3 regions of the Fictibacillus arsenicus genome follow, and region 2 is predicted to be linked to each of the others. Evidence: riboswitches for the same ligand, from Rfam matches in the RefSeq annotation. Region 2 holds a riboswitch; each other region holds the start of a gene.
What was found. A riboswitch is a leader RNA that binds a small molecule or an ion and turns the genes downstream of it on or off. The one in region 2 is predicted to bind cyclic di-GMP.
Positions count from the first base shown of each region.

Region 1: linked by a shared signal. The riboswitch ahead of ABE41_RS02255 (hypothetical protein) and the one ahead of ABE41_RS20505 (aspartyl-phosphate phosphatase Spo0E family protein) in region 2 are both predicted to bind cyclic di-GMP.
Region 3: linked by a shared signal. The riboswitch ahead of ABE41_RS08180 (GGDEF domain-containing protein) and the one ahead of ABE41_RS20505 (aspartyl-phosphate phosphatase Spo0E family protein) in region 2 are both predicted to bind cyclic di-GMP.

Region 1 covers NZ_CP016761.1:399,916-406,554, reverse strand. The annotation lists gene ABE41_RS02275 (hypothetical protein) at 1-66, opposite strand, end outside; gene ABE41_RS02270 (Bax inhibitor-1/YccA family protein) at 288-1,019, shown strand; gene ABE41_RS02265 (hypothetical protein) at 1,049-1,696, opposite strand; gene ABE41_RS20870 (hypothetical protein) at 1,757-1,909, opposite strand; gene ABE41_RS02260 (DUF6376 family protein) at 2,346-2,789, opposite strand; gene ABE41_RS02255 (hypothetical protein) at 2,908-3,981, opposite strand; cyclic di-GMP riboswitch class II at 4,069-4,153, opposite strand; gene ABE41_RS02250 (hypothetical protein) at 4,238-4,432, shown strand; gene ABE41_RS02245 (IS1182 family transposase) at 4,582-6,117, shown strand; gene ABE41_RS02240 (CBS domain-containing protein) at 6,219-6,629, opposite strand.
Region 2 covers NZ_CP016761.1:792,255-798,893, forward strand. The annotation lists gene ABE41_RS21585 (3D domain-containing protein) at 113-700, opposite strand; gene ABE41_RS20500 (aspartyl-phosphate phosphatase Spo0E family protein) at 927-1,082, opposite strand; gene ABE41_RS04280 (cation:proton antiporter) at 1,295-2,872, shown strand; gene ABE41_RS20505 (aspartyl-phosphate phosphatase Spo0E family protein) at 2,897-3,064, opposite strand; cyclic di-GMP riboswitch class I at 3,106-3,191, opposite strand; gene ABE41_RS04285 (hypothetical protein) at 3,712-5,022, shown strand; gene ABE41_RS04290 (DEAD/DEAH box helicase) at 5,019-6,639, shown strand, end outside.
Region 3 covers NZ_CP016761.1:1,538,646-1,545,284, forward strand. The annotation lists gene ABE41_RS08150 (peptidoglycan recognition protein family protein) at 1-593, shown strand, start outside; gene ABE41_RS08155 (DUF2243 domain-containing protein) at 590-952, opposite strand; gene ABE41_RS08160 (STAS domain-containing protein) at 1,087-1,917, shown strand; gene ABE41_RS08165 (WYL domain-containing protein) at 2,010-2,219, shown strand; gene ABE41_RS08170 (YhjD family protein) at 2,235-2,594, shown strand; gene ABE41_RS08175 (serine/threonine-protein kinase) at 2,911-3,564, shown strand; cyclic di-GMP riboswitch class I at 3,642-3,731, shown strand; gene ABE41_RS08180 (GGDEF domain-containing protein) at 3,994-4,929, shown strand; gene ABE41_RS20615 (GGDEF domain-containing protein) at 5,360-5,875, shown strand; gene addB (helicase-exonuclease AddAB subunit AddB) at 6,318-6,639, shown strand, end outside.

The DNA.
Region 1 (6,639 bases), 390 kb from region 2:
TTCACCAGGAATAAAAAGGATGGCACCTGCGATCAAACCTTGCATAATGATGCTTGGAATTCGCACAAATTCACCTCCCTTCTTTCATTTATATAATACATCCAATTTATGTTTTATTTGTCGGTCTTTGTCCAAAATAGTCATTACTTCCTAAAGAACCATAATTTCAAAAAATATCAAGAGGGACTTGTGTCTTAAATTGGAGAGAAGTAAATGGCTTAAACATGAAACTTTACAATAGAAAAATCGTATAGTTATATGGAAGAAAGGTAAGGAGGTAGTTTTTTATGAGAAGTGCTAATCCTGCTTTAAAAGGTACACCCTTTAATAAATTTGGAGGAACCTCTGTCAGTAAACAGATGACATTATCAGGAACAGTTTATAAAACCTTTATTCTACTGATCATTTTAATGGCTTCTTCCTTTTACACTTGGCATCAATATAATATAGGGGAACCTGTTGGCCACTTAATCATGATTGGTGTGATCGGGGGACTCATTTCAGCTTTAATCATTGCCTTTGTTCCTAAAACCGCTCCGCTGCTGGCACCTTTTTATGCGGCTCTGGAAGGATTGGCAGTAGGCGGAATATCTGCAAACTTTGAATCTCAGTTTAATGGAATCACAATGCAGGCCGCGGCATTAACATTCGGTACGCTATTTGCCTTGCTGCTCGCTTATATGCTCCGAATCATTAAAGTTACACACAATTTCAGATTGATCGTTTTCTCTGCAACCGCCGGAATTATGCTTGTTTATCTTACGAGTTTCATTTTAGGTTTTTTCGGAATCGATATTCCCTACCTTCATAGTTCAGGACCAATAGGTATTGGTATCAGTCTATTTATCGTAGTTATAGCGGCGCTTAATTTGGTTCTTGATTTTGACTTTATCGAATATGGAGCAAACCAGCGTGTTCCCAAATACATGGAATGGTACGGCGCATTTGGCTTGATGGTAACATTAGTCTGGTTATACTTTGAGATCCTTCATCTATTGGCAAAAATTAGGCGAAACTAATAAAGAGAAGCCCGCGGGCTTCTCTTCTCTTATGAAAGGATCATTATCCACCTGTTAATCGTCCACCATCCAATGCCGATGTTAACGGCAAATAAACCAATTCTCATAACTTTATTTTCATGAGTTATAAGCTGAACAGCATATAAAATCCCCCATAGAACGAGGATGAGAACCGACCAGAACACCCCGTTTAGATCACCTTGCATAAATGCTCCATAGGTATAGATTAATGTATAGGGCATCAAAAGGATAGCAGTCAGAAAATACATCCCATGTACAGTATGTCTGCTCACCAGATTAGAGAGCGGGGCTGATTTAATAGCTAAACTATATAATAGAGCTATTCCGATTGCAGACCCAAGGAAAAATAATGCCTGGAAGATTTCATAAAAAAACACCGGCAAAACTTGAAGAGCATCAATCCAAAGAATTCTGCTATAAAATAACAGCCATAGCATAAGGATTACTCCAGCGATCGAAAAAAAGGTTTTAATCCCTTTCCAAACCGTTAAACTTAGCAAAATTACACCAAAAATAAAAAACAGAGAACCTAGCAGTTTGCTGGAGAATAATAAAAGAAAACTATATAAACAGAGAAGAACGGCAAACGCAATATGAAGAATATAATCATATTTCGAATGCTCCACCTGTTTGAATGTATTGTTTATTGAAACCATGCTGCACCTGCCAAGTCTAGTCGTGTTTATATTATCGACATCGATCAGTCATAACTTAAATTATTCTTTCGGCACTTTAACAACACCCCGAATGTGCCACATGTTTATAAGCTCGATTCTTTTACGGTATTGTTTTGCCTGCAGCCTTCCCTTTTTGTATCTTCTTTTTAATAGCTGCAAGTAATCTTCAATCTTAAGATGATAATCATTCATGCTTTATACCCACCCTCGCCATTTTTCTCACTGTCATATTCCCGAAAATAGTCGATTTGTAACATAAAAAAAGCTCTTTTCTAAAAGATTGCTACTTTTGAACATTTTTTAGTTGAGTAGGCTTCTTTGACTAGTTGATTGGAGAGCAAGGTGCGAGACTCCTGCGTGCCAACTACCTGAATATACTTCTTGCAAGGCATGCGACGAGGAACATGCTTCGTTACGATTTGCTTGTAGACGCAGGAGCACACAAACTTACTTGAAGGTGAGACTCCTAAAGGCGCAAAGCGCGAGGAGGCTCACCGCACGCCCCGCGGAAAGCGAGCATCCTGGAACGGAAATCAACATCTACAAAGGCAACATTGCTTAGGAAAACAGCTTAAGAAAGCAGGGATAGGTAGGAAAAAACAGCTACAAGATTGCAGCTGTTTTAAAATTATTCGCCGAGTTTTTTAATTTGTGATAATAGATCATTGTAAACAGCGATATCATCCAGCAAACCGCTTTGTTCGAGCAGATCAGCGTTCAGTTCCCCGTCTTTTATAACTGATAAATACTTATCTATTCCCTCTTGAAGCTGATTATTATGTTCAATCACCTGATTGTGAACATCTTCAAACACAGAAGGCGGTGTTAAATCGCTAAACTCACTAATGTCTGATTTCATATCTCCCAGCAGCTGTTCAAGTTCTTCTCTCGCTTTTGGGTCGTTTACTGCCGTTTCTGCAATTGCAGAAATCTCTTTTGAAAATTGTTGTACATCATTAATATACTCAGTAGCTTCAGGTACATAGTTCAGACCATTTGTTACTTCATTCACTGCAGAACAACCCGTTAATACCGTGATTGATAATAAAGCGGCCATTAAAGTCTTTTTCATTTTTGTCTCCTTTTCCCTTTATATTGGAATGGATTTGAATAAAAAAAACGCCCCTTTTTCTTGAGCGTTTCATATTTCTGCTTATTGTTATATACGGCTTGTAATGATTTAAGTTTCATTACATTCTTAATGAGTAAAAAAGATCAGTGAACTTATCGATTACATTCTCAAGTTTTAAATTTTCTTTCTCACCATATACCTTTGATTTTAACCGTTCAGGGTTAATAGAAGACAATTCTTTCATGTAAGCCTCAATCTTTTTAAGTACGGCATTAAAACTTTCCAACGAAATTTCTTTTTTATAGATTTTCGAATCTTTAATACGGTTTTCGAAAAGCTTTTGAAGCGTTTCATTAGAAAATTTAATATCTACTGCTTTTCTCGTTCCATATCCGTCCACGATATAGAACATGGTTGTTCCTTCTGACTTTTTGCTGGGATCGGCAAACTTTATTTCTGAAGTCAGGCTTCCGACTCTTACCTCCATTTTAAACGAACCTGAAGAAAATACCTGGTTTGGCGCAAGTGTTACAACAGGATTGTTCACTGAAGGATTGGTTGATGGAGGAACTTGAACTGGCGGGTTTGTTTCCTCTACTGGCAGTTCAATTTCGTTCGTTGGGTCACTTTCCCCGTTTTGATTTCCTGGTTCCTCAGGTACATGCTTCTTAACAATCTCTTCAATTTGGTTCCATAATAATTCCCGTACCGTCTCTAATAATCCTTCAGCAGATTTTAAATGTTTCTTTACTTGACCTTGTGGCGAGTCTGCAAGCAATTTCTCCAGATTATTCTTTAAACCGAGCAAAAATTTTTCAAGTGACTCAGAAACTTCTTCTTTAAAGGTATCTAAGCCAGTTTCAGGAGTTTCTTTCAGCTCACCTTTAATAGAATGGATAAAGTCAGAGGAGCTATCCGCTAATTCATGCCTCCAGTTGTTATAGATCCGTTCCGCTTCTTTTGCTCCTTGATGATGTTTCTCTATATCTTTTCTGGTATACGTTTTAAAAGGTTTATTTTCATGAACACTCTTTTCAAAATAATCTTCTTTTTTATTTTCTTTATGAAGTTTCTCGGGAGGAATGACTTCAAGATGCTGAGTCTTTTTCACATGATGATTATTTTTCAAATGCCCAAAAGCAAAATGGTTTCCTCGATCATAAGAAAATGCCCGCACTGCATGATTTGCCATCTTGAAAAACTCCTTTTCCCGTTAATTTTTGTTTTCTTCCTGACTTTTTGGACAAAATAAAAAAGCCCACAACAGAAGATAAAGTCTTCTTATGCCGGCCGGTTGCATCACTAGCTCCACATACTTATAGATGCCCAAATAAAAAGTATGCTTCCACGCTTCCATTAATTTCAATTATAATAGCAAAAATCTAAGACAACAATATATTTTTTGTGGTTTTAAAGAGCATTCACTTTAAAAAGAAAGGATGACAAGAATGAGTAATAAGGATAAAGCTTATGAAGGAAAAGATGAACTATACTTAGATATCGATAGGATGATTAACGAAGGAATGGCTGGCGGTACTGTGGCAGACACTGAAGATCTAAGACAGATCGGTTATGATACTGACATTACCTCACAAGAAGAACCGCCAACTATCGCAAGTGAAAGAGAAGAAAAAGATAAATAAAAAACAAAGGGGCTGACTCAAAAGGACACATAACGTGACCTTTTGGTGTCAGCCTTTTTTAATATGTCTTTTTGCACAATAAAAAAATCGCCCTATTTAGTATGATTAAGTCACCACAACAACAACCATACAAAAGGAGCGATTTTTTTATGAAACATGATCATATTTCTTTCATCGATTATAACATGGATCAACTGACTCTTCCAATGGATATAAGTGAATTAATTCCCTCGCATAGTGTGGCACGCGTTGTAAACGAAATGATCGAGCGTGTTCCTGACCAACACTTCCTTAAGTATTATCCCGGAGGCGGGCGAAGTACATATCATCCAAAAATGATGGCGAAGATTCTTGTCTATGCCTATACACAGCGCATGTATTCTGGCCGAGAAATTGCTCATCAGCTAACCGTTCACCTTCCTCTTATGTGGCTGAGTGGTTTTCAAACGCCTGATTTCCGTACAATTAATCGGTTTCGTTCCGAACGATTAAAGGGATTAATAGACGACTTGTTTAAACAAGTGATTGTATTACTAGTAGAAGAAGGACAAGTTCAACTCGATTCTTACTTTTTAGATGGAACAAAGATTGAAGCGAACGCCAATCGGTATACATTTGTTTGGAGGAAGAGCACGGAAAAATATAAAGAAAAACTTGAGGGTAAAGTAGAGGAGCTCATTACACAGATCGATGGTGTCTGGAAAGAAGAAGCGTCTTGTGAAGAGAATGAAAAGACGGTTATTTCACCTGAGAAGATTCAAAACAAAGTAAAAGAATGGGAAGGAAAACTGGAGAAAGAACCAAAGAATAAAGAACTTAAGAAAGCTATAAAGGTCATGAAAAAAGACTATCTGCCAAGAAGTCTTAAGTATAAGAAGAACTTATCCATCTGTGGTGATCGAAAAAGTTTTTCAAAAACAGATCCAGATGCGACCTTCATGCGTATGAAGGAAGACCATATGAAAAACGGGCAATTGAAGCCTGGGTACAATGTTCAAATGGCATCAAACGAACAGTTCATCTTATCGTATACCCTGCACCAACGCCCAGGAGACACACGGTGTCTTATCCCGCATCTTCAAGAAGTCAAAGCGAAATTTAATATTGATCCAAAACGCATTATCGCAGATGCAGGTTATGGTTCAGAAGAAAACTATGCGTATTTAGAAGAGAAAAAGCAGGAAGCATACATTAAATATGGCCTGTTTGAGAAGGAACAAAAAAGGTCCTTTAAAAAAAATCCTCATCACCAATCGAACTGGGTTTATGATGAAGAAAAAGACACGTTCACTTGTGCTGCAGGCAAATATCTTTATTTCACCGGGGAGAAGAAGCAAACAACGGAATCGGGGTATGAATCCACGATCAGAGTTTACCAGTGTAACGAATGCGAGGGTTGTCCATTTCGAAAAGATTGCACAACCTCAAAGTATGGCAGAAGTACACAGGTGAATGAAGCCTACCAGGAACTAAAATCGAAAGTAAAAGAACGCCTTTGGACAGACGAAGGAAAACAACTCTATGCGAGAAGAAAAATCGACATAGAGAGTGTTTTCGGTCAGTTCAAGGGCAATCGGTCGTTCCGGAGGTTTTTCCTCAGGGGCTTACCGAAGGTAAATATTGAGATTGGGCTGATCAGTTTAGCCCACAACCTATTAAAATCGGCGGCCAAAAAGGCCGCCTAAAAGCGAAACGAGTCAATTATTTTTTTATAAAAACCAACTATATAAAAAAGAGGCATAACCTCAAAAGTTTTTACACTTTTGGGTCAGCCCCTTTTGGTATTTTACAAAGGCTTAGAAATCTCAGTAAGTGCGTCTCCTGCTTTATCGTTGTCTTCATGTTTAACAGCAAGGTCTCCTAATGAAACAATACCAACCACATTTCCATTATCCAAAACAGGAAGTCTGCGTACTTGATATTCAGACATTAGCTTCTTAGCCTCATCAATCGTCATATCAGGTGTCCCTGTAACAGGATCTAATGTCATACCATCACTGACTGTCCCTTCAATATTCCCGTCAGCTACACACCGAATGACGATATCCCGATCGGAAACAATTCCTTTTAGTTCCCCATTTTCAGAGACCGGAATAGAGCCTATTCCTAAACTTTTCATTAAACCGGCAACTTTAGTAATTTTCGTACTTGGTTCACACGTCTCAATATCTGAAGTCATAATATCTCTTAATTCCATTTTATCGCCT
Region 2 (6,639 bases):
TTCATGAAATCTATTATAGTTGAGAAGAAGAGTATTGTCATATTCTTTTTCTAGTTAATTATGTAAGATTTTGTACAAATGAAAAAAGATGGGGAAGAGAACCCCATCTTCATTAGTTAATGATTGTGATATTTACGTTCTTTCTGCCCCAGTTAATAGCATCTGAGTAGTTCTGCATATATACATCAATTTCGTTTCCGTTGATGCCTCCGCCAGTATCAGCAGCTACAGCATACCCATAGCCTGGTACATATACAACTGAACCCATTGGAATTACATCTGGATCAACTGCGATTACTTTTGCGTAAGGGATCTCTTTAAGGTTTGTCCCGCTTGAAGTAGTTCCGCTGCAGCCTTCGCAATTTGCTGTGTAAGCTGTTGCAGCGACAGTCATACCCTTTCTTTGAATGTTGTTTTGAATGCTGTTAAATGTTTGTTGTCCCGCAATACCATCTACTAATAATCCTTTAGCTTTTTGATATTTAATAACTGCATCTTTAGTGACTGTACCATAATACCCTGTCGTTACAGCAAAATCAAAATATCCCATGGCCTTTAATTTACCTTGAAGTTCATATACATCATTATCCCATGTGCCAGGTCGAAGAGTGTGATCACCCATTGCTGCGAATCCGCTAACGGGAGCAGAAACGAGCAATCCGAATGCCATGGCCCCTGTAATTACCCATTTTTTTATCATAATAACTCCTCCTAATATGTATAATTGGTTAAATACGCCTCGGTTGCCAATTATACTAATCGAATATGACAGAACCATTAGGAGAAGGTAACAAAGAGATTACAATATTATATTTATATAATAATAGGTAAATTAGTAAGTAAATGGATTAGAGATGGAGAATGCTGAAAAATGATAGAGGTTTCTGTGGTTCTCGACAAATTTCCCAGGAAATAGACAAGGATTGTTAATTATCGTTCCTTTCATCATTCCATTCATCAAGACGGTTTAATAACTGATCTAGTTCTTGACTGCATATAACTGTTTCCTTCGCTGTAAGCCCATATGTTTTTCCAAGACAAAGCAAGACTTCGCGTTTTTCTTCAATTAATTGTAGCAACATGTATTATTCACAACTTTCATGAAAGATTTTGTCTCAATAAATATGCATTATTTTTAAGAAAAGAAAAAGGGTTTCGTGGAAAGAAGTGATAATGTTACAAGGTTCAACAACGCTCGATGATAGTATGTCGATTTATCTGAGTATCCTGTTGACTAGTTTTTGGAGAGGAAGGGAAATATATAGCTAGAGAAATAGTTTGAGAGGAGAAAATTATGCATCACTCGTTGAATATTGCGTTCATTTTATTAGCTGTTGCGGTTGGAGTAACTGCTTTGGCAAAGAAAATAAAAAAACCTTATCCAATTGCACTTGTGATAGTAGGAGCGATCATCGGGCTTGTACCTCTTCCGGCTCTGGACCCTTTAAAAGGATTTGTTGAAGAGGGTTACACATTTCAATTTATTATCATTTCGCTTTTGTTGCCTACTTTACTAGGAGAGGCAAGTTTGAAACTTCCTTTCAGCCACTTGAGAGAAAATACAAAAGCTATAGGGGCACTAGCTGTTGGAGGAACCTTTCTTACCTTTTTGATTATCGGTGCTGGATCTTATTACATATTGGATTTAAGTCTTCAAACGGCTTTTGTATTTGCTGCTTTAATGAGCGCGACAGATCCTGTATCCGTTTTAAGCATTTTTAAAACTCTTGGAGTGAACCGAAAACTTTCAACTGTAATTGAAGGAGAGAGTTTGTTTAATGATGGATTAGCAGTTGTGCTTTTTATGATTGCCTCAATCTACCTGCCTTCTTATATTGAAATGGGTGCAGGGGGAATACTGGCTGCTGTTCTGATGCTTTTTAAAGTTGCGATCGGCGGAGCTATTGTAGGTGGAGGATTAGGATATATTTTTTCTAAGTTTACAAGCTGGTACGATGATTACCCGCTTGAGATTTTGTTTTCTATACTATTATTTTATGGTAGCTTCCTAATCGCAGAGTCCATACATGTATCGGGGGTAATTGCTGTTGTAGTTGCAGGTCTTGTCTTCGGAAATTATGGTGCCAAAATAGGGATGAGTCCAACTACTAAAATAAACATTCATTCTTTTTGGGATGTTTTGGCGCTGTTTGCGAATTCACTAGTGTTTCTGCTTGTCGGACTGGAAATCGCCTATATCGATATCAATGATAAATGGGGATTAATTGCAGTAAGTATTCTATTAGTACTTGCTGCAAGAACGGTGGCAGTATACACCTCGATGCTTCCTTTAAAAGGTATACCAGCAAAATGGAAACATGTGCTTAATTGGGGCGGACTAAAAGGATCTTTGTCAATCGCTCTTGCGCTAAGTTTACCAGGAGATTTTCCGGGTCGGGAAAATATTATTATTTTAGCATTCTCTGTCGTTTTCTTTTCTTTGTTAGTACAAGGCATGACAATCTCCTCATTAATCAACAAACTGAACATAAAAGGCCCAAATAAAGAAAGAACAGATTATGAAGAGGCAATGACCGCTGTTCATAGATATGATTACGCTATAGAAAGACTAGATCAGTTAAAGAACGAGGCTGTTATTTCCACAATCGTTTTTGAAAGAATGAAAGCATTGTATGATCATAAACAAAAGGAAGCGAAAGAAACACTGGATGTGATGTATGAGGAGCACCCCGAGTGGAGGAAGACACAAGAACATATTGCTTCAATTGAGGCTCTTTATGCAGAACATGAGGCGATAGAAAGATTGCTAAGAAAAGATATGATATCCAGCCAGCTTGCAGAAGAAGAAATTGAGCGGATTATTGATCATATTGAACAGAAGAAAAATAAATATTATGAAGAAGAAAATTAAAAAATGGCCAAAAGGGGCCATTTTTTATATGTTTTCTTGTCTTGAAAGAGTGAATTGATTGAGAAGCTGATCGAGCTGCTGACTGACTTTAACTATTTTTGGATGTGCCAGTTCATGGTTCAACTGGAGTGAAGTGCGATATAGTTCTTCTCTTAATAGGCTAATTCGGTCTTGAATCGTATGCTCCTTCATATGTATATCTCCCTAGCAATTATTACCGACGAAGGAGTTCATTCGGCACTGGCTGGCATATCTTTTTAAAGACTTAGCCCCTGTAGCTTTGCGTCCTTCCCTTTCGAAAAGTTTGCCCTTTCGTCGATTGAATTCATAAGTATAGCATAATGACTCAACTTTTTTACAAATAATTACAAAATAATACAACAGTAGAGTTTTTGGTCAGTGAAAACCATTCCTGTCACTAATGATATCGGATGTGATCCTAATAAGTTTAAGCTCATTTCTATAAGATTGTTGCTTTGCTTTTAAAGGTTTTTTGGAGGATGCTTCTTCGACTAGTTGATTGGAGCGGAAGGTGCGAGACTCCTCGAAAATGAAAATCAATTTTCTTCGTGCGATGTAACGCTCTCGAAGCCTTCCTTGTCCTGCGGGAGCAGCGGGACAGGTGAGACCCTGGCAGGCTTGATTAGCCTAGGGGGCTCACCGCACGCCCCACGGAAAGCGAGCATCCTGGAGCGGATATCAACTACTTCCAATAGCAACAAAGTTGTTTTTTTGGTCAACTTAAGGAATTTCCTTTAAAATAGAAATGATATGCAATGAATGAGCAAACGACTAATTTGCTATAATTGGTAATAACAACTTGAAGGAGGGGAGACGGAATGAAGCAACCAGAGGAAGACGATGAAAGAAATCGTACACAATATGATTCCCCTGAAAAGAAAGTTCAAAATACACATTCGGTTAAGTTGTGGAGTGAGTATTTTTCAGAACGATTCGAGACATTCGAAAGACGGAAAATGCAAACCGTCTCCTTTCGGGATCTTGCTGACGGAAAAGATACGAGTTACACATTTGTACATATCTACCGCGATTATTATCCTGCACTTTTAAATGCTGGACAATTTTTTGATGAAGATATTGCATTGCTATATAGATATCATGTACAAATTGAAACGCTCATCCGCTTATTTTCGTTTGAAGCACAATATGGGATAGCAACTTACATGCAGGCTAACTTTGATGCTACAGTTGAAAAATTATCTGATCAGATCTATGTGGCATTAAAAGAGATGAATAGCAAAAAACTTCTAAATGAGAATAAAAAACTCGTCGAAGAGAGTCTCCGAAACTTTCAAAGTCTTTATGAGATCCCTCCAAAATGGGGTTATTTATTATTTTATCTTTTTCAGATCAGCTGGTCTCTTCTTTATTCTGAGAGAACATGGATCGAAAAGTATGAAAAACAATTACTGGAAGAAAAAGAATCGGGCAAAACATCTCAAATGCTTGAGCTAGCTCTAGTGCATTTTGCTTTTGCACGTCAGCAGGATGATCTTGCTTTTGAACGTTTGGGTCAGAATGATAAGAAAGTGGAAATGGTGCATTACCTCGTCTGGATGAAACTTTTGGTTGATAAGCAGGAATGGGAGCGTCTTTTGTCATGGCTTCTTTATTTAAAACCAAATTTCCTTGATGGTGTCAGTTCTTATTATTATCATTCAGACGCTCGTGAATTTTTCCACGAATACCTAAATTATTTCTGGAAGTATGCACAGCATACTGGTGACGAAGAACAATATGAAGAAATGCTCATTGAGTTTCTGCCGATCACTTTCTATGAGTACGGCGAATATTTAATGGTAATTGGTGAACATGAGAGATGGGTGGAGCTTCAAGTGATCATGGGCTATTCACCAGAGCTCATTCAGCGAAAGGATTTAAAAGAAGTTCTTTCTTTTGAAAAGGAAACGGTTTTGCCGATCTATCATCAAACGATTGACAGGCTGATTAATGAACGGACGAGAAAATCATATCAATCGGCTATAAAGCATTTAAAAACGCTCCGGACAATTTACTTTGATATTGGTGAAGAAGAACGATTTTCTCAGTATATTAAACAAATCGCCACGATCTATGGACGGTTAAGAGCGTTTCAGGAAGAGTTAAGGAAAGGAAAGTTTATTTCATGATCGATACAAGCAATCTTTTACTTCACGCAAAATGGCTTCATGGAAATATGGTTTTATGGGCCACTAAAGATAAGAAAAGAGTGCATGTGAACGATTGGAAACCTCTTTTATTTACGTGGCATCAGCCATCTTTTTATGGAACGCTGCTCGATATAGATGATGATCAAAATATATATTTAAACGCGGGAGAAGCTTTTGTGCTGTTCAATCGCTATCCGGTTTTTTTTCTTTCTGAAAATACGTGGGAAAAAGATGCTTGGCAAGTGGTGAATGAAGCAAATCATTTTGATAAGTTAATGAAATCCGATCTCGTGTCTCCTGACTTCGAAGCATGGAAATCAGGTGATTGGTCATGGAAAGCTGAAGGAAAACGCATCGAGTCTCCTTGGATAAATGAGGCTCTGTCCACTTTGCCTGATGCTGGCTATTCAGCGATGCCAACATCTTTTAACAAAGAACTGGTTAGAGGTAATTCAAGACAAATAATCTCTGCATTAGGGCATTTGGATGAAGAAGAATGGCTGATCAAAATCGGGTGGAGGGAAGATCCTAAACCTTTTAAACTGATTTTTGAATTATCTGAGCCTGCTGATGAGGAAGATAAGGACATATGGAATCTGAATGTATTTCTTCAGGAAAAAGAAGAAGGTATTCGTGTTCCTTACAAAGGAAAAAGCACTCTCTTGCCTGATGAATGGAAGCCTTATCAAGCTATGCTGGAAAGTGATATGGAGCTTGTTTCTAAGCTTATTTCCTGGCTTAAGGTTGGCAGCCGTAAAGAAATTCGGGAAGAGATTACGGAAAAAGAAGCATGGGATTTCCTTACTCTTAAAAGTGATTTGCTTCGCCAGATAGGTATATCAAGTATTCTTCCCGAATGGTGGCAGACGGTTCAGGAACTGCAGCCGAAAGTTAAAGCAAAGATAAAGACTAAGCCGCAAACTGGCGGAGGAGCACCGTCCTTTTTGGGATTAAATGCAATTATGCAGTTTGACTGGAGGCTTTCAACTGGAGATGAAGAGCTATCGGAAGAGGAATTCCGCAAGCTGGTCGATGGCAGCAGAAGGCTTGTCCGCAGGAATGGTCAATGGTACAGAGTAGATCCTGAATGGATGAAACAAGTCCGGCACCTCATCAAAAACGTGGACCGTACTGGCATTCAGTTAAAAGATGTATTAGAGCAGCATCTTTTAAATATGGAATCAAATCCTGCTAATGATGATCTTGATGGTATTGAGTTTGAAGGACCAATGCTTGATATGGAATGGGATGAGCCGCTCAATCTATGGATGGATCAGCTTTCCGAAATCAAAACGATACCTGTTGATCCAAAAGCTGAAAATCTGCAAGGAACACTTAGGGATTATCAAAAGACAGGAAGCTCCTGGATGTATTTTCTTCGGAAGTTCGGGCTTGGCGGATGCCTCGCAGATGATATGGGACTCGGTAAAACAGTCCAGACAATCGATTACTTTTTAAAGGTAAAAGAAAAAGGGGAGAAGGAAGGCACCTTTTTATTAGTGTGTCCTACATCTGTTATTGGAAACTGGCAAAAGGAACTTGAGCATTTTTCCCCTTCTTTAGCAGTTGGTTTGCACTACGGCTCTAACCGAAAAA
Region 3 (6,639 bases), 750 kb from region 2:
GAAACCGGACTCCTCGTTATGCAGTTGCTCATGATACAGGAAACCCAGGTTCAACAGCCAGGCAAAATTTTAACTATTTTAACAGCAAACCACTGGAGGCCTCTGCACATGTGTTTATTGACGATAAAGAAATTCTTGTAATCATTCCGCTGCATGAAAAGGCTTGGCATGTTCGTTCAAACGTTTCAGATGCGAATGATTGGGCGATTGGGGTAGAGCTATGCTATGGGTCTTCAATTGATTTCTCTGAAGCTTACAGCCGCTACGTTTGGTTTTTTGCTTATTTGTGTGAGAAATATCAATGGAATCCAGAGACCCATATAAAAGGACACTTTCAGCTTGATCCGAAGCGAAGAACAGACCCGTTAAATAGTTTTCATCAATATGATAAAAGTTTTCCTTTCTTTATTGAAGATGTTAAATATGAATTAAAAAAACACCTGGTTAATCTTGAAGAATTTAAAGATACAGCAACTGCACCGGGCAACCTATTTAAAGTGCAGATCGGGGCGTTTTCATCCAGGGAGAACGCACAAAAACTTGCAGCCAAAGCTAAGGCGGCTGGTTTTGCCGTTTACATTGAGCATATTTAAATCGTTTGTTTTTCTTTTTTCCACGTATAATACACCAGGCAGATTCCAGCTAAAACAAATAAAGGCTCTAGCACATTTGCTTCAGGCCCGCTCGTTACTCTATGCAGCTGAAAAATCCAATGAAACAGAATGTTATCTACAGTTAAAAACAATCCAATAGCAGCTAAGAATCCGTGAAAAAAAGAAGAATTATAACGTTTATAAATGAACAATAAAATTAACACTAATATAGTGATTCCGAAAAAAACAGCCCCTATGCGTTCACCCATACTTTCCGCCTTTAATTCCCAGGCAAAAGCGTATGTTGACCAATGAGACATTGCAAAAATCCCCAAAATAAATCCAAACCAAATTTTCATAGTACCTCCTTACTAGTAAAAGAACAAAATCCGACATCAAATTTAAAAAAACAGGTTTAACTTATGTATAATAATGGTATATAGATAAGTGGTATGCAATCATTTTTTATTTTTATAGGGGGATTATAGATAAGATGGAACGTCAATTACACGAATTGGGGCAAAAGATTCTTATACATAAATACGATCTTGCCAGAAAAATTGATGAAGTAAAAGCTGAACACGGTGAACCCGTATCTGAGCTTACTGATCATGTACTGCAGCTTCGGGGAGATTTATTTGGCTATTTTGGGAAATCGCTTTTTGAAGATTTGGCAGAAGTTGAACCTCTGTTTATAGAATGGGGAAAAAAGAGCGGGGAACTAGCAGTCCAATACGAAGTTCCTTTAGACATGGCATTAAAAAGCACCCGTTTCTTCCGGATTGTCTTATGGGATTTTATACGGAACGAGATTCAAACTGAAAGTTTTTCAATAGAGACGGTACTTAAAGCAGCTTCTGTCATTGACCCGCTATTAGATGAAACGGTTCATGCTTTCAGTGTGGCTTATGTTGAAAACAACAACAGAGTGCTAGGACTGGCACGTGAAGCGATTGAGGAGCTTTCTGTACCTGTTGTCAGATTAACAAGAACTGTTGCGGTCCTGCCGCTTGTTGGTACAATTGATACACACCGTTCTAAGTTAATCATGGAAACGTCTCTGCAGAAATGTACAGAATTGCAAGTTGAACACTTATTTATCGACTTATCAGGAGTACCTGTCATTGATACGATGGTCGCTCACAACCTGTTTAAGGTTATCAATTCGCTTAAGCTTTTAGGAGTAAAAGTTACATTGAGCGGAATGCGCCCAGAATTGGCGCAAACAGTTGTATCCTTAGGAATCAGCTTTGAAGGAATCTCAATATCAGGAAACCTTTATCAGGAGCTTGAAGCAATGGGAATCGCTCAGCAGCCGAAATAATCATATAATACCTGTCATTTTATGGGCAGGTATTTTTTTCTTGTATAAAAAGAACATTTGTTCGCATATAATAAAAAAAAGGAGGTTTTTTCATGACGAATTTGTTAATGAGATGCATCCAGGAAAGGGCAGCCATCGAGATGATTTATTTATCTGAGAAAGGTGTGATCAGCCATAGACTTATTACGCCATACTCGTTTGACGGAAAATTGATAACGGCCTATTGCGCAGTTCGCAAACAAATTAGAACATTCGAGCTGAAAAATATTTTATCTGTGCAATTCCGTTTTTTGCCTTCATAGAATGGAGGGATAGACATGCAATATGGAAACGAGGAAGAGCGCTCACTTATTGAAAAATATGTGATGTATCCAATTATGCTGGCCTTGTTTGACCGGGACTTGAAGGTAGTGAACCGTTCTCCGTTTAAACTGAAACAGCCTTACATTGCTTTATTGGAACAGATTATGAATCAGGTGAGCAAAGACCTTCATGACGTGCGCATCGAGCTTCGGAAGAGAAAAATAAAGGTTATGGATGGACGAAGAGATCATGATATTACTGAATATGAGATATTTATCCGGGGATATCGTGAAATTATGCGATTTCCGAACGTCCATTTAAAAAACAAAGCAGAAACCCTCATGCTGTCATATCTTCGAGTGGCATCAAAATAATGGCTCTTTCCTAAAGATTGTTGCTAAGGAGAGATTTTAAAAAATTCTTCGTTGAATAGTTAATTGGAGCGGAAGGGCGAGACTCCAGCAGGATGAGTGGGACAGGAGAGACCATTCAATGACGCAAAGCGGCGAATGGGCTCACCGCACACCCTGCGGAAAGCGAGTCCAAAGAGCGGAAATTGGCCTCTTTCAAAAAGTAACAAAGTTTACGAAAACAGCCTTGTTAAAGTTTCCTTTTTGACTCCATCTGTATACAATGAACGTAATGCACAATGATATCATTACTGAAGAATATCAGAAATTGAGGAAACACATGGAACACTTTATCCAGCTGACACGACAATTAAATAGAGAGATAATAATTGAAAGCCGGAACCCGTTTGATCCCGTATGTCCTGTAAATACACCTTTCCCTTGGAAGATACTTGGATGCGGCAATTATGCTGCGGTATTTTACCACCCTGACTATCCTTTATATGTTGTCAAAATCTACGGGAGAGATGAACATGGTCTTCTAGAAGAAAAGAAGGCTTATGAACGTTTAGGTGAACATCCGGGCTATTCCGTTTGCTATTATACAGAGAACAGGTTTTTGATTTTAAAGAGAATAGAAGGAATCACGCTTTATGATTGTGTTCATAAAGGTATCAGAATTCCCGAAAGTATCATCCGTGATATTGACAAGGCTTTGGAATATGCAGAAGAAAGAGGACTTTTCCCTAGTGATGTACATGGCAAGAACGTCATGATATCAAAAGGCAAAGGTATAATAGTTGATGTTTCTGACTTTTATAAGAAAGAACCTTGCCGCAAGTGGAAGGATCTACGAAAGGCTTATTTCAGCATTTATAAGCCTGTTTTTTACCGTTTTCCCATTCGAATTCCGTATTTTGTTTTGAATATGATCAGAATGGGGTATAGGTATTATCGAAAGTTAAAATTATCCATAAACAAGGGTAAAAAATAATGGTATTAAAGACCTATAAAAAACATTGGCACAATTTACCTATGTAGGATATAATATCTATAAACGAATAGGAAACCTTTGTTTAAAGGCAAACCAGTTGAAAAACTGGGACGCAAAGCTATGGGCCTAAAGTATGAACGAACATACAATGGCAGCCGGTTGCCAAAGGGGAACGGATAATTAATGTTTCTTAGCAAGAGGATTGAGTCTTTGAAGACAGAACGTAAATCACGGAAACAATGCACCTGCGATTACTCGGTGCAACTCGCAGTTTTCGTGCAACCTTCGCTCGTCACCAACGATGAGATCCGACGCTTAAAAACATTAAATTAATGTTTTAGAAGTTATCAAACATTAAAAGCCATTTCCCTTTATTTAAGGGTAATGGCTTTTTGTATGCAAATTTTTAAGATTTGAGGGGTTGCAATAATGGAAAACTTCCAACTAGAATTACGCACACTCAAAAAAAGCTTATTTAAGGAATTCATGAAGTCGATTCCAGCGATGATACATACACATAAAGAACACTTAAGTCAATTTGATGACTTCAGCTCATTTATGAACGGTTTTGTTGAACAATATGAAGAAATATTAGAGAAATTTTTGCGTGGAATCGTACATGCAGTATTTTTGAAGGAAGAACGTTTTCAGCATTTCTTGAAACAAGCTGAACAGAAAGCATTCCGCTCAGGGATCCATTTCTTAAGACACCAGCGAATTCCTCACCAAGCGCTAGCTTGTTTTTCTACAAGTATAAGAGAATCAGTTCTGCAAGAAATGAAAAGAGTAACCGTTTCCGACTCGCTTCCAGTGCAGCTATTTATGTTAGATCGCTGGAACATGGTAGCACATCGTACGATTACAGGTTTCTTAAGCGGATTTTCATCTCAGCAGTTTAAAGATTTAAAAGAGATCAGTATCCGTGATCCGCTTACTAATCTATATAATCGCCGTTATTTTTATGATTGTCTTGAAAAAGAAATTGGTAAAGCTCAAAAACAAGAGATGCCGATTACACTAGTTATGTTTGATATAAATAACTTCAAACAGATCAATGATGAGTATGGCCATCATGCTGGAGATGAGCTTTTACAGCAGATCGCGGAATTATCCAAGCGATTAAAACTTTTATCAGGTTTCCGGTTTGGGGGAGATGAATTTGTCTTCTTGCTGCCGGGAATAACAGAAGAGGACGCTTACAAACTGGTTGAAAAGATGGAAAGCCAGCTAATGGCATGGAACAAATCTATTTCATTAGCATACGGTGCGATCGAACTGTTAGGCGATGCATGTGAAAATATTGATTATTACCTGCAGCTTGCTGATGAACGGATGTACAGCAATAAAAGAGAAGTTAAAGCATAATATCAGAGACTTATTCCCGGTTCTTTTTACAATAGGGATCCTTTATATGACATCTACACAAATCGTCTTGAACGATTTCCTGAAAAGTCCTTCTATTACCTGATTTTTACTAGAGGCGGAATCCTTTTTGATTATATTGCTTATGTTTGGCTGATGCAGTTGACTGGAGGCTCGGAAAGTCCATTCATGCCTGTAGGTTATTTGATTGTTATTCATGCCGCTCTTTACTGGAGGTTAAGGTTCTTTTATCGTTGGAGGAGCCAGTTTTGCTGTTATTCTGTATTTCTTTTTAAGAGATGGAGGCTATCAGGACACAACAGAGTTTTTTCAGTTCTTTATGGATACGTCATTCTTATGGCTGATTGCCCTGTATGGAGGTGTAATTGCATCTAAAGAAAGACAGTATTATTTCGAGGAAAATATGTACTAGCTGCAATCTCTCCAGGATTATCTTACAGGGTTATTAAACCACAGAAAGTTCCAGGAGGATGTCTTAGAGAAAACGAAACAGAAAGCTCCTTTCGCGCTAGTCCTTTGTGAAATAGATTATTTTAAAGAGTTTAACGATAAACATGGACATGTTTTAGGTGACGAAGTCCTCAAACTCGTTGCCGCAGGATTCGAGCGGTATTTGCCAGCAAAAGAAGGTAAAGCTTATCGATATGGCGGAGAGGAATTTGCGTGGATCATGGAAACGGCAGTAGAATCAGAAGTTACAGAAACGATCCAGCAGATAAATACTCATCTGCAGATGTATCCGTATACACTTGAAGATGGAAAACTTCCTGTTACTTTAAATTATGGAATTGCTTTTTATCAAAAGGGAGAACGTCCGGCAGAAATTATACAGCGTGCAGATACGCTCCTTTATGGAGCAAAGGCAGCAGGGGGAAACACATTAAAATTTGATCATAAAAAAAATGAGGAAAAGCAGCTGATCATGTAGCTGTTTTTCTTTTTTAGTAAGGCTATTCTCTAAAAAATTGTTGCTTTTAGGTCATTTTTCATTTTCTTCATTGGGCAAGTTGATTGGAGAGCAAGGTGCGTGCCAACTACCTGATTACTCTTCTCGCAAGGCATGCGACGAGGAAGCCCGCTTCGATAGGATTTCTAGCAGACGCAGGAGCACACATGCTTCCTTGAATATAACACCCCACAGGCTTATATACCGAGGAGGCTCACCGCACACCCCGCGGAAAGCGAGCAACCTGGAGCGGAAATCAACCACTTTCAAGAGCTACAAAGTTTAGGGTACAGTCTTATTTTCTAGCAGGAATCCTTTAAATACCAGTCATATTTCCTTCGTTTTGAGTATACTAGCCTTTGCCCTGCTGGTAGATTGTGAGATAATAAAAGCAGAATTTGTGTTCGGAACAGGGGATGAAAATATGAGTTTGCAATTTATTTTGGGACGATCCGGCAGCGGAAAGTCCCACTCTGTCTTTCAAGAGATACGTGAAAAACTTGCAGAGGACCCGATGGGGAGTCCCATTATCTACTTAGTGCCAGATCAGATGACCTTTCAATCTGAGTATAAGCTTGCATCAACTCCCGGATTAAATGGGATGATTCGTGCCCAAGTTTATAGTTTTTCACGTTTGGCTTGGCGCGTTCTTGGTGAAACAGGCGGGATGACAAGAATGCACATCACAAGCACTGGTGTGAGAATGATGCTCCGCAAAATTATTGAGAGTAAAAAAGAAGAACTGA